Actinospica robiniae DSM 44927: one gene and its partner. Each later gene encodes a partner of the first gene's protein in a complex. Links are inferred from orthologs where the notes say so. Each region holds a gene or a part of one and is shown in the gene's direction. Other genes may lie near its edges.

What was found.
Region 2: ACTRO_RS31250 (region 1) and ACTRO_RS21520 share a complex: the UniProt entries of both Bacillus subtilis proteins name them as parts of the possible RNA degradosome complex. The link is inferred for Actinospica robiniae DSM 44927 from one-to-one orthologs.

The regions. Positions count from the first base shown.
Region 1 is NZ_KI632511.1:7,266,655-7,274,400, forward strand. The notes cover bases 2,986-5,919. They hold ACTRO_RS31250 (6-phosphofructokinase), read left to right. Parts: upstream 2,986-3,906; coding sequence 3,907-4,932; downstream 4,933-5,919. Other genes in these bases: ACTRO_RS31245 (GTP cyclohydrolase II), read right to left, coding at 2,986-3,575; ACTRO_RS31255 (anthranilate synthase family protein), read right to left, coding at 5,000-5,919. In the rest of the region: ACTRO_RS31225 (VOC family protein), read left to right, coding at 27-437; ACTRO_RS44200 (hypothetical protein), read right to left, coding at 587-1,129; ACTRO_RS31235 (alpha/beta hydrolase), read right to left, coding at 1,126-1,947; ACTRO_RS31240 (lysophospholipid acyltransferase family protein), read left to right, coding at 2,088-2,837; more of ACTRO_RS31245, read right to left, coding at 2,925-2,985; more of ACTRO_RS31255, read right to left, coding at 5,920-6,883; ACTRO_RS31260 (MFS transporter), read right to left, coding at 7,078-7,746. UniProt on the Bacillus subtilis protein: Catalyzes the phosphorylation of D-fructose 6-phosphate to fructose 1,6-bisphosphate by ATP, the first committing step of glycolysis.
Region 2 is NZ_KI632511.1:5,100,678-5,106,017, reverse strand. The notes cover bases 1-2,935. They hold ACTRO_RS21520 (polyribonucleotide nucleotidyltransferase), read left to right. Parts: upstream 1-330; coding sequence 331-2,541; downstream 2,542-2,935. Other genes in these bases: ACTRO_RS49040 (M16 family metallopeptidase), read left to right, coding at 2,596-2,935. In the rest of the region: more of ACTRO_RS49040, read left to right, coding at 2,936-3,984; dapB (4-hydroxy-tetrahydrodipicolinate reductase), read left to right, coding at 3,981-4,733; ACTRO_RS21505 (hypothetical protein), read left to right, coding at 4,829-5,332; ACTRO_RS47385 (hypothetical protein), read right to left, coding at 5,314-5,340. UniProt on the Bacillus subtilis protein: Involved in mRNA degradation. Catalyzes the phosphorolysis of single-stranded polyribonucleotides processively in the 3'- to 5'-direction. Necessary for competence development in Bacillus subtilis.

The DNA.
Region 1 (7,746 bases):
CTGACCGCGCCGAAGGAGCCCACGGCATGCAGATCGCGTCCTCGCAGCGGATCACCACGTTCCTGATGTTCGAGGGCACCGCCGAGGAGGCGATGAACCTCTACCTGTCCCTGTTCGACGACGCCGCGGTGGTCGCCGTCAACCGCTACGGCGCCGAGGGTCCGGGCGCGGAAGGGGCGGTGCAGCACGCGACGTTCTCGCTGGCCGATCAACAGTTCATGTGCATCGACAGCCCGGCGAAGCACGAGTTCTCCTTCACGCCCGCGATGTCGCTGTTCGTGCGGTGCCGCAACGAGGCCGAGCTCGAGCGTCTCTACGCGGGCCTGGGCGAGGGCGGCACGGAGCTGATGCCGCTGGGGGACTACGGCTTCAGCCGGCGGTTCGGCTGGGTCAACGACCGCTTCGGCGTCTCCTGGCAGCTGAACCTGCCGCGTTGAGGTCCGCAGCCCCGGCCCGGCCGGGCCCACCCCAGCCCGAGCGCGACGCGACACGCCGATATGCGACACGCGGATACGCGAGAGGTGGGGCGAGGCAACGCGGCGTGCGGAGGCGCGACGCGATGCGCCACGCCCCGAAACGGCCCTGCTCAGACCACCGCGCCGAAGTTGTCGTCGTCATCGTCGTCGCGGTGCGGCTTGAGCTTGCTCACCAGGTAGCCGAAGCCGATCAGGCCCGCCAGCGCGCACGCGGCGGCGGCCCAGCCCGGGGTCTCCCAGTTGAGGATCGTGGCCGCCATCAGGTAGCCGGGACCGCCGAGGGCGCCGAGCCAGGCGGCCCGGGTGGGCCAGTCCAGGTTGGGCAGCGGCGGCGGGGTGGGCGGCTCGAAGGTGTCCGGGGCCGGCGGCGCGGGCGCGTCGCGCGGGCCGATCAGGTCGCCCGAGGTCCAGGTCAGCCGTGGGTCCACGGCGCGTGGCGGGGACGGGCGCACGGCCGGGCGCACCACCCGGGCGCCCGGCTCGAGGGTGCCGGGGGCGGGCGGCTGGGCCACGTTCTCGGCCTCCGGCCAGGGCGCCGGCCCCTCCGGCGGGCGGCTGTCGTGGAAGGCCGCCACCAGGTCGTTCCAGACGGCCTCGGCCTCGGCGTCGGTGGGGCCGGTCGGGTCGCCTTCGGGGCGCTCCGGGTTGCTCATGACGCCGCCTCCCGCAGCTTGGCCACGAAGGCCGCCGAGCTCTCGAAAATCAGTTCCGCGTCGTTGTCCAAGGTGGCCACGTGGTAGCTCTCGGGCAGGACGATCTCGCTCTTGTCGGTGGACGAGACGCGCGAGAGCACCATCGCGGCGTTGCGCGGGTGCACCACATTGTCCTCGGCCGAGTGCGCCACCAGCACCGGCGCGGTCACCGTCGGCAGGTCGGCGGCGACCACCCGCCAGAACCGGCTGAGCGAGTGGGCGGCCTTGAGCGGGGTGCGGTCGGTGCCGATCTCCACCACGCCGGGCTTCTTGACGTCCGAGGCGATCGAGGAGATGGACGGGATGAATCTGCTGAGCACCGGCAGCAGCGCCTCGGTCGGTTTGTTGCGGGTGACCGACGGGTTGACCAGGACCAGCCCGGCCACCTCGGCCGGGTGCTGCTCGGCCAGGCGCAGCGCGAGGCCGCCGCCCATGGACAGGCCCATCAGGTACACCTGGGCGCAGCGGGCGCGCAGGGCGGTGAAGGCCTGGTCGAGCGCGCCGTACCAGTCCGGCCATTCGGTGCGCTGCAGCTCGCGCCAGCCGCGGCCGTGGCCGGGCAGCAGGGGCAGGTCGATGGCGTAGCCGGGGTGCCGGGCGGCGAGGTACTCGCCCCACGGGCGCATCGAGTGCGGGGAGCCGGTGAAGCCGTGGCAAAGCAGGATGCCGACCTCGGCCGCGCCCTCGGGCCCGGTGCGCCAGGGCTCGGCGCCCGGCGTGAGCGGTGCGGCGGCCTGCTCGTCGGTAACGGTGTCGGTGGTGACGGCTGCGTCCTTCATCGGCCCGCTCCTCCAGGGTCACGCGCTTCTGTTCGCATCGTCCCACTCGATCCCTTGCTTCGTACAGTAATACGGGGAAGTCGGCGGCGGTGGCGTTCCGGTATCTTCCAGACTAACCGGCCGGAGGGAGAGCGGGAGTCGTGTTCTACGGGTTGCTCAAGCGCGGGGTGATCGGACCGGCTGTGCACGTGGTCTACCGACCGCAGACCGAGGGGGCCGAGCACGTGCCGCTCGAGGGGCCGGTCCTGCTGGTGGCCAATCACCAGTCGTTCTCCGATTCGATCTTCATGCCGCTGGCCACGCCCCGGCCGGTGAAGTTCCTGGCCAAGGCCGAGTACTTCACCGGCGGCGGCGTCAAGGGCCGGCTGTCCGCGGGCTTCTTCCGCGGCGTCGGCTCGATCCCGATCGACCGCTCCGGCGCCCGCGCCGCCGACGCCGCGCTGCACACGGCGCTGCGGCTGCTCGAGCAGGGCCAGATCGTCGGGCTCTACCCGGAGGGCACCCGTTCGCCGGACGGACGGCTGTTCAAGGGCCGCACCGGCGCCGCCCGGATCGCGCTGACGGCCGGCTGCCCGGTGCTGCCGTGCGCGATCGCCGGCACCGAGAAGGTGCAGCCCACCGGCAAGGTCATGCCGCGTGTCGCCAAGGTCACGGTCACCTTCGGCGAGCCGCTGGACTTCTCCCGCTACGGCGGCGGGCTGTGGGAGACCGTGCGCGGCACCGACGCCGAACACACCGTGCTGCGGGCGGTGACCGACGAGATCATGCACACCCTCGTGCGGATGACCGGGCGGGAGTACGTGGACCGCTACGCCTCCGAGGTGAAGAAGGAGAAGGACACGCATCGGGGCCGGTCCCGCGCCGAGGACCGGCCCCGCGAAGAGAGCTGAGACGCCGCGGCTTCCGCGCCGCGCCGGTGCCGGATCCCCACGACACGCTGCTACCGGAACCCCGCGCCATGCCGCCGGATCCCCGCGTTACGCCGCTGCGGCCGGAACGGCCGAGCCGTCGAGCAGGATCTGGTGGCCCGTCACGTTCACCTTGGTCTGCAGGTAGCGCAGGTTCGTGGGAGTGACGAACACGCCGGTGGGCACCTTGCGCTGGATCTGGATGCCGTGCGCGGCGAGCTGCTTGGCCTTGTCCGGGTTGTTGGACAGCAGTTCGATGTCACGCGCGCCGAGCGTGGTGAGCATCTGCGCGGCGGCGGTGTAGTCGCGCCCGTCCGAGGGCAGGCCGAGCGCCTCGTTCGCCTCGTACGTGTTCAGGCCCTGATCCTGCAGCGCGTACGCGTCGAGCTTGTTGTACAGGCCGATGCCGCGGCCTTCCTGGCGCAGGTAGAGCAGGTAGCCGCCGACCCGGGCGATCTGCTCGACCGCGTCGCGCAGCTGCGGGCCGCAGTCGCACCGGGCGGAACCGAAGACGTCGCCGGTCAGGCACTCGGAGTGCAGACGGACCAGCGGCGTGCCGGTATGGAGATACTCGCCCAAGCCCAGGGCGACGTGTTCCTGCCCGTCGGCCAGGCCGTCGAAGGTGAACGCCTGGGCCTCGACCCGGAAGCCGTCGCCGAACTGCAACGGAATCCGCACCGAGGTGCGCACGGCGGCAGGCGCGAGCGGGGCGCTGTTCATCGGCTGTCTCCTTGAGGCGTCTGGGGGGACGAGAGTACACGCGTGCCCGGGAATTCCACGTGAGGGGAACGATCCGGGAGGCCCCGGAAATTCCCCGATCGGCGGTAGGCGAACGGTGTTCACCCCCGCGTAACCGGTCCGAGATACGGGAGGGGAACGGGAAACCCATCGGTAACCGGTAAGTTTGGTCCCGAGGTCTACGACCGCGCGTCGGTCCGCGGGCAACGGCGCCCACCTCGCGTGTTCCCCACAGTGATCGGCTTCCTGTGCGGGCCGGTGCGGCGGCTCGGTGCACAGCCTCCCTTAGTGTGAAATTTCGGAAGGAACCAACATGCGCGTCGGAGTTCTCACCGGCGGCGGCGACTGCCCCGGTCTCAACGCCGTCATCCGGGCCGTGGTCCGCAAGGGCGTCCAGCAGTACGGCTACGAGTTCGTGGGCTTCCGCGACGGGTGGCGCGGGCCGCTCGAGGGCCTGACCCGGACGCTGGATGTCAAGGCCGTGCGCGGCATCCTGCCCCGCGGCGGCACCATCCTGGGCTCGTCCCGCACCAACCCGATCAAGGTCGAGGGCGGTGTCGAGCGGATCAAGGAGAACCTGGCCAACCTCGGCGTGGACGCCCTGGTCGCGATCGGCGGCGAGGACACCCTCGGTGTGGCCACCGCGCTGCACGCGCAGGGCGTGCAGGTGGTCGGTGTGCCCAAGACCATCGACAACGACCTGAACGCGACCGACTACACCTTCGGCTTCGACACCGCGGTGACCATCGCCACCGAGGCGATCGACCGGCTGCACACCACCGCCGAGTCGCACCACCGGGTGCTGATCGTCGAGGTCATGGGCCGGCACGCGGGCTGGATCGCGCTGCACTCGGGCATGGCCGGCGGCGCGAACGTCATCCTGATCCCGGAGGAGAAGTACGACATCGAGCAGGTCTGCGCCTGGGTCGAGTCCCGCTTCAAGTCCGAGTACGCCCCGATCGTGGTGGTCTCCGAGGGCGCCGCGCCGAAGACCGGCGACGAGATCCTGCTCAACCAGGAGCTCGACGCCTTCGGCCACGTCCGCCTCGGCGGCGTCGGCGAGCGGCTGGCCCAGGAGATCGAGAAGCGCACCGGCAAGGAGTCGCGCACCACGGTGCTCGGCCACGTCCAGCGCGGCGGCACCCCGACCCCGCGGGACCGCTGGCTGGCCACCCGGTTCGGCCTGCACGCGATCGACGCGGTGCACGCGGGCGACTGGGGCAAGATGGTCGCGCTGCAGGGCACGGACGTCGTCCGGGTGCCGCTGAGCGCCGCCACCACCGAGCTCAAGACGGTCCCGCTGGACCTGTACGAGGAGGCCAAGGTCCTGTTCGGCTAAGCCGAGCAGTGCCCGACGTCCCCCGCGCACCGACGGTGCGCGGGGGACGTGCTTTTCCGGCCCGGCCTCAGTGCGCGACGGGCGAGCCGGACGCGCCGAGCAGCCGGCCGAGTTCGCGCCGCAGGATGCCGAGGCCGTCCATGGTGAGCACCGACTCGGGGTGGAACTGCAGGCCGGCGAAGCCGGGGCCGCGCACGGCCGCGATCTCCGGGCCGTCGTGCGCGACGAGCACGCCGGCGGGCAGGTCGCGGGGGGCGGGGGCGAGCGCGGCGTAGGAGTTGTAGAAGCCGACGGTCTCGGTGCGGCCGAACAGGTCGATCGGCAGCTGCGTGCCCTGGTTCGGGGTGGCCCGGCGGTGGATCTCGAAGCCGAGCACCGAGCACAGCAGCTGGTGGCCGAGGCAGATGGCCAGCAGCGGCGTGCGTCCGGTCAGCTGCCGGACGAAGGCGCGCCCGAGCCGCATCTTCGGGTTCTCCAGGTCGGCCGGATCGCCCGGGCCGGGGCCGAGCACGACCAGGTCCTGGCCGGCTGTGTGCTCCACCTGGTCGTAGGCCAGACGAGTGACATGCAGGCCGAGGCTGCGCAGCTGCACGGTCAGCATCGAGGTGAACGCGTCCTCGTTGTCGATGATCAGGACGCTGCGGCCGGCCAGCTCGGGCGCGGCGAGCTCGCCCGGGGCGTGGTAGGCGGCCCAGGCCGGCGAGAGCCGCTCGTTGCGCGCGGCCAGCGCGGTGCGGACGCCCGGATCCTCGGCCCACCGGCTCGCTGACGGAGCGTCGGCCGCCGAACCCGGCTCGCCCGCAGGCCCGAGCGCGCCGAACGCCCGCAGCACGCCGGCCGCCTTCGCGTGCGTCTCCTGGACCTCGCCGTACGGATCGGAGCCGCGCACCAGCGTCGCGCCGACCGGCACCCGCACCGAGCCGTCCGCCGGATCGAGGTACGCCACGCGCAGCAGCAGCGGCGCGTCCATGCGCTGCTTCCCCTCGCCGTCCCGGCCGATCAGCGCGGCCACGCCGCCGTAGTAGCCGCGTCCGGAGGTCTCGTGCCGCCGGATGACCCGGAAGGCGTTGCGGATCGGCGAGCCGGTCGCGGTCGGCGCGAACATCGTCGCGCGCAGCACCTCGCGCGCGTCCATCGTCGTATGAGCCCTGATGTAGTACTCCGTATGGGCGAGGTGGGCCATCTCCTTGAGGTAGGGTCCGTCGATCACCCCGCCCTGGTCGCCGACCTCGGCGAGCATCTTGAGCTCCTCGTCCACGACCATGGCGAGCTCGTCGCGCTCCTTCGGATCGTCCAGGAAGGCGAGCAACTCCTCCCGGCTGACCTGGCTCGGCGGTCTGCGCAGGGTGCCGCTGATCGGATTCATCGTGCACACCCCGTCGGCCAGGGAGACGTGGCGCTCCGGTGTCGCGCCGACGAGCAGCGCATCACCCGTATGGACGAGGAAGGTCCAATACGCGTTGTGCTCGTGGGCCAGCAGGTTGCGCAGAGCGGCGAACGCCGTGGCCTCCACGTCGTCGCAGTGCCCGACGAACGTGCGGCGCAGCACGAAGTTCGAGCCCTCACCGCCTCCGATCTCCTCGTCGAGGACGGCTTTGACCTGGCGGGCGTACGTGTCGTCGTCGATGTCGAAGGCACCGTCACGCACCCGCGCATCGCCTGCCGGCAGCGGGAGGTCGTCGATGTCGACGGTCGAGCGCGACTCCACGATCAGCGCGCGCAGCGGCGTGCCGTCGTCGTGGCAGGCGTCGCCGCGTTCACGCAGCTGGCGGTAGGGGACCAGGGCCAGCAGCTCGCCGCCCTCGTCCTCGACCCGCGGCAGTTCGGCGAGGCGTTCGTACTCGGCGACGCGGCCGCGCAGCAGTTCCAGTTCGCCGGGCGCGGCGCCGTGGCGGCGGATCAGGGCGTAGGGCGGAGCGAGGTGGAGCCGGTCGGTCGGGCTGGGGTTCATCGGGCGTCCTCGGGGTCGGGGGCCGCCCGGGCGCCGGAGGGGTCTCGCCGCGGAAAACAGCGAACCGGCCGCCTGGTGGCGGCCGGTTCGCGTGAGTCTTGGTCAGCGCGAGCTCTCAGTGGTCCGCCGGGTAATCCGGCCACCACCACTGCTGGGCTGCGCGCGAGTTGTGCACCCTCAGAATGTAGCAGAGCTCAGCTTCGCTGCACCTTCTTCGGCAGCAGGAACGCGCTGGCGAGCACGATCAGCACGATCGCCAGGCCGACCGCCACCGAGGTCTCCATCGCGCTCACGTAGGAGCCGACGGCCATCCCGGTGCCGAGCACCGAGAAGAAGATGGTGCCGAGCACCGTGGCGCCGACCGCGTTGCCGAACTGCTGAGCGGTCGTCAGCACGCCCGCGGCCATGCCCGCCTTGTGCGGCTCGATGCCGGAGGAGAGCACCGCGCCGATCATGGAGGGGATCGCCAGGCCGTTGCCCAGGCCCACCACGACCCCGCCTGGGATCAGCTCGAGCGCGGTCACGTGTGAGCCCTGCGCGGCCAGCACGGCCCAGGTGGAGGCCAGGCCGATCAGGCTCAGCACGGCGCCGACCACGATCACCCGGTTGCCGATCCGGTCGGCCACCCGGCGGGCCAGGAAGAAGGAGCTGACCGCGAACGCGACGCCGAGCGGGGCGAAGGCCAGGCCGGCCCGCAGCGGGCTCAGGCCGAGCCCGTCCTGCAGCAGCAGGGTCAGGCAGAGCATGAAGCCGGCGAAGAAGGCCAGGTAGCCGCCGGAGATGATCATGCCGGCCGCGAACACCCGCTCGCGCACCATCTCGAGGTCGAGTACCGGCTGCCCGCCGCGGGCCTGCAGGCGCCG
Region 2 (5,340 bases), 2.2 Mb from region 1 along the record:
GTACTCGGCCGCACCAAGATCCACGGCGCCCCGCCCCCGGCACCGCCGCGGGTGCGGTGCGTCCGAGGGGTAGCGGGGCGCCCGTCGGGGCGTCTTGGTGCCGAGAGGCAGCCGCATGGGTTAGCGTGGCTGTGGATAAAAAGAAGAGGAAACGACCGGAACAGCGACGCCGGTGTACCGATCTTCGGTAGTGGCCGTCGGAATCCGTCCGACCGCGGCAGGCCAACGGGCCCGCCGCGCGGACGTATACGGCGGCTTCGATCGGAGACCGGTCCCTGGTCATCAGAGGTGAGCCCGTCGCGTTCCAGCTCACACCAAAGGAGGGAACCCATGGAGGGTTCCGAGATCGCGACGACCGAGGCGGTCATCGACAACGGGCGCTTCGGCACCCGGAAGGTCACGTTCGAGACCGGGCGTCTGGCCCGGCAGGCGGCGGGGTCCGCCGTGGCCTACCTGGACGACGAGACCATGGTCCTGTCGGCCACCACCTACTCCAAGACACCGAAGGACCAGCTGGACTTCTTCCCGCTGACCGTCGACGTCGAGGAGCGCATGTACGCGGCCGGGCGCATCCCCGGATCGTTCTTCCGCCGTGAGGGCCGGCCCTCCGAGGACGCCATCCTCACCTGCCGCCTGATCGACCGGCCGCTGCGCCCGTCCTTCGCCAAGGGCCTGCGCAACGAGATCCAGATCGTGTGCACCGTGATGGCGCTGCACCCGCAGCACCTCTACGACGTGATCGCGATCAACGCGGCCTCCGCCTCCACCCAGCTGGCCGGCCTGCCCTTCTCCGGCCCGATCGGCGGCGTGCGCGTCGGCCTGATCGAGGGCCAGTGGGTCGCCTTCCCGACCCACGAGGAGCTGCAGAGCGCGGTCTTCGACATGGTCGTGGCCGGCCGGGTGCTGCCCGACGGCGACGTGGCCATCATGATGGTCGAGGCCGAGGCCACCGACAAGACCATCACCCTGGTCGGCGAGGGCGCGGGCGCCCCGACCGAGGAGATCGTGGCCGAGGGCCTCGACGCCGCCAAGCCCTTCATCAAGGAGCTGTGCCGGGCCCAGGCCGAGCTGGCGAAGCAGGCGGCCAAGCCGGTCGCCGAGTTCCCCCGCTACCTCGACTACCAGGACGACGTGTACGAGGCCGTGGCCGCGTCCGTCTCCGCCGAGCTCGCCGCCGCGATGACCATCGCCGGCAAGCAGGAGCGCGAGACCGAGCAGGACCGGCTCAAGGCCGTGACGCTCGAGAAGCTCGCCGGCCAGTTCGAGGGCCGGGAGAAGGAGATCTCCGGCGCCTACCGCTCGCTGACCAAGAAGCTGGTGCGCGAGCGCATCATCCGGGACCGGGTGCGCATCGACGGCCGCGGCGTGACCGACATCCGCGCCCTGTCGGCCGAGGTCGACACGGTTCCGCGGGTGCACGGCTCGGCCCTGTTCGAGCGCGGCGAGACCCAGATCCTGGGCATCACCACGCTCAACATGCTCCGGATGGAACAGCAGATCGACACGCTGAACCCGGAGAACCGCAAGCGCTACATGCACAACTACAACTTCCCGCCCTACTCCACCGGCGAGACCGGCCGGGTGGGCTCGCCCAAGCGGCGCGAGATCGGCCACGGCGCGCTGGCCGAGCGGGCGCTGGTGCCGGTGCTGCCGACCCGCGAGGAGTTCCCGTACGCGATCCGGCAGGTCTCCGAGGCCCTCGGCTCCAACGGCTCGACCTCGATGGGCTCGGTCTGCGCCTCGACCATGTCCCTGCTCAACGCCGGCGTGCCGCTCAAGGCGCCGGTCGCGGGCATCGCGATGGGCCTGGTCTCGGCCGAGATCGAGGGCAAGACCCAGTACGTGGCGCTGACCGACATCCTCGGCGCCGAGGACGCGTTCGGCGACATGGACTTCAAGGTCGCCGGCACGAAGGACTTCGTCACCGCGCTGCAGCTCGACACCAAGCTCGACGGCATCCCGGCCGAGGTGCTCGGCCAGGCGCTCAAGCAGGCCCGCGAGGCGCGCCTGCACGTGCTCGACGTGATGCTCGAGGCGATCGACGTGCCGGACGAGATGTCCGAGCTCGCGCCGCGCATCATCACGGTGAAGATCCCGGTGGACAAGATCGGCGAGGTCATCGGCCCGAAGGGCAAGATGATCAACCAGATCCAGGAGGACACCGGCGCCGAGATCACCATCGAGGACGACGGCACCATCTACATCGGCGCCACCACCGGCGCCGCGGCGGAGCAGGCCCGGGCGACGATCAACCAGATCGCCAACCCGACCATGCCCGAGGTGGGCGAGCGCTTCCTGGGCACGGTCGTGAAGACCACCGCCTTCGGCGCCTTCGTCTCGCTGATGCCCGGCAAGGACGGCCTGCTGCACATCTCGCAGCTGCGCAAGATCGCCGGCGGCAAGCGGGTGGAGAACGTCGACGACGTGGTCAAGGTCGGCGACAAGATCCAGGTCGAGATCTCCGAGATCGACCAGCGCGGCAAGCTCTCGCTCGCCCCGGTGGTCGCCGAGGAAGAGGCCGCGGCCCCGCAGGCGTCGTAGCCGACGCAGGTCCGCAGCACAAGCACAGCCGCGCAGAGAGCAGAGAGGCGTCAGGTGAGCGACTCCGTCGAGGTGATCTCGGCCGCCGCCTATACGGAGGGTGAGCCGGCGGGCGGAGAGCTGCTGCTCGAGGGCACGGACGGGTCCGGCGCGGTGCGTCGGACCGTCCTGCCCGGCGGCATCCGGGTGGTGACCGAGGCGATGCCGCTGGTGCGCTCGGTCTCGATCGGGATATGGGTGGGCGTCGGCTCGCGGGACGAGTCTCCCGCGGTGGCCGGCGCCAGCCACTTCCTCGAGCACCTGCTGTTCAAGGGCACGCCGCGGCGCAGCGCCCTGGACATCTCGGCCGAGATCGAGGCGGTCGGCGGGGATATCAACGCCTTCACCACGAAGGAGTACACCTGCTACTACGCGCGGGTGCTCGACGCCGACCTGCCGCTGGCCGCGGACGTGCTCACCGACGTGGTGGGCGCGGCGCTGCTGCGCGAGCAGGACGTCGAGTCCGAGCGCGGGGTGATCCTCGAAGAGATCGCCATGACCGAGGACGACCCGGGCGACCTGGTGCACGAGGAGTTCTCGCTGGCGCTGTGGGGCGACACCCCGCTCGGCCGGCCGATCGCCGGCTCGGTCGACTCGGTGCGCGAGCTCTCCCGGGACCAGATCGCCGAGCACTACCGCAGCCACTACACCGGGCCCAACCTGGTGGTGGCCGCGGCCGGCAACCTGACCCACGAGCACGTGGTCGAACTGGTGTGGGCGGGCTTCGAGCAGGTCGCCCGGCACTCGCACATCAGCCTGGACCGGGAGCTCGGCCCGAACGTCTCCCGGGCCGAACTGGACGCGGCGGCCGGACCGGCCCCGCTCACCCTGGCCCCCGCGGTGCGGCTGCTGGGCAAGAAGACCGAGCAGGCGCACCTCGTGCTCGGCACCCCGGGCGTCAACCGGCTCGACGACCGGCGCTGGGCGCTGGGCGTGCTGGCCGCGGTGCTCGGCGGCGGCATGTCCTCCCGGCTGTTCCAGGAGGTCCGGGAGAAGCGCGGGCTGGCCTACTCGGTCTACAGCTTCGCCACCCAGTTCACCGACTCCGGCGCCTTCGGCGTCTACGCGGGCTGCCAGCCGAAGAAGCTGCGCGAGGTGCTCTCGCTGTGCCGGGACGAGATCGGCAAGGCCGCGGCGGACGGGATCAGCGAGAGCGAGCTCGCCCTCGGCATCGGCCAGCTGCGCGGCGGCACCGTGCTGGGGCTGGAGGATACCGGATCGCGGATGAGCCGGCTGGGCAAGAGCGAGTTGGTCTACGGTCAGCATCTGTCGGTGGACGAAGTGCTCGAGCGCATGGGCGCGGTGACCATGGACGAGGTGCGGCGGGTCGCCGCCGAACTGTTGGCGACGGCCCCGGCCACGGCGGTCGTCGGTCCCTACCAGAACGTCGAGGATTTCTCGTGAGTATCGCTGTGGCCGTGTTCGGCGCGGCCGGCCGGATGGGCCGTCAGGTGTGCGACGCGGTCGAGGCCGCCGAGGGCCTGGAGCTGGTGGCCCGCGTCGACGTGGGCGAGGACCCGAAGCTGGCCGTCGAGGCGGGCGCGCGGGTCGCGGTGGACTTCACCCACCCGGACGCCGTGCTGGGCAACCTCGAGTTCTGCGTCCGCAACGGCATCCACGTGGTCGTGGGCACCAGCGGCTTCGGCCCGGACAAGATCGAGCAGGTGCAGCGGCTGCTGGCGGAGAACCCGGAGTCGGGCGTGGGCGTACTGGTGGCCCCGAACTTCTCCCTCGGCGCGGTCCTGATGATGAAGTTCGCGGCCCAGGCGGCCCCGTACTTCGAGTCGGTGGAGATCGTCGAGCTGCACCACCCGGACAAGGCCGACGCCCCGAGCGGCACCGCGCTGCGCACCGCGCAGCTGATCGCCGACGCGCGCACCGCCGCGGGCACGGCCCCGTCGCCCGACGCCACCGTGCACGACGAGGGCGGCCACCGCGGCGGCAAGGTGCAGGACGTGACGATCCACTCGGTGCGCCTGCGCGGCCTGGTCGCGCACCAGGAAGTGCTGCTCGGCGGCGTGGGCGAGACCCTGACGCTGCGCCACGACTCCCTCGACCGCGCCTCGTTCATGCCCGGCGTGGTCGTCGGCGTGCGTGAAGTCGCCGCGCACCCCGGGCTGACGATCGGCCTCGAGCACTATCTGAGCCTGTGAAGAAGCTTGAGCACAGTCTGAGCCTGTGAAGAAGCATTGAACACAGCTTGAGCCTGTAACGAGAACGAGCCTGCGAACGTCTGGAACTGATCTACATGCGTGCCCGTACCACCGCCTTCATCCTCGGCGCAGTGCTCGTGTTCTACCTCGTCGGCTGCGTCTGGCGCGGAGTGCTGGCCCTGTACACCGCGGTGGACAAGGGCTCTGTCACCGCGGGCGTGCTCGGGGTGGCGGTGCTGATCTTCGGCTTCATCGGCTCCTGGGTGCTCTACCGCGAGATCCGCTTCGGCTTCGCCACCGAGCGTCTGGCCAAGGCCCTCGACGATGACGAGACCCCCGGTGGCGGCCTGCGCTACGAGGAGATCGACGGCCTGCCCCGTTCCCCCGGCGGCCGTGTGGATCGCGCGGCGGCCGACGCCCTGTTCGCCCGCCGCAAGGCCGAGACCGAGGCCACGCCCGAGGACTGGCGCTGCTGGTACCGCCTCGCCGCCGCGTACTACGCCGCGAAGGACTCCTCCCGCGCCCGCGCCGCCATGCGCCACGCGGTGAAGCTGGAGTTCGAGGCCCAGCCGGGCACGGCTCAGCCCTCGTCGGTGTAGGCCGGCCA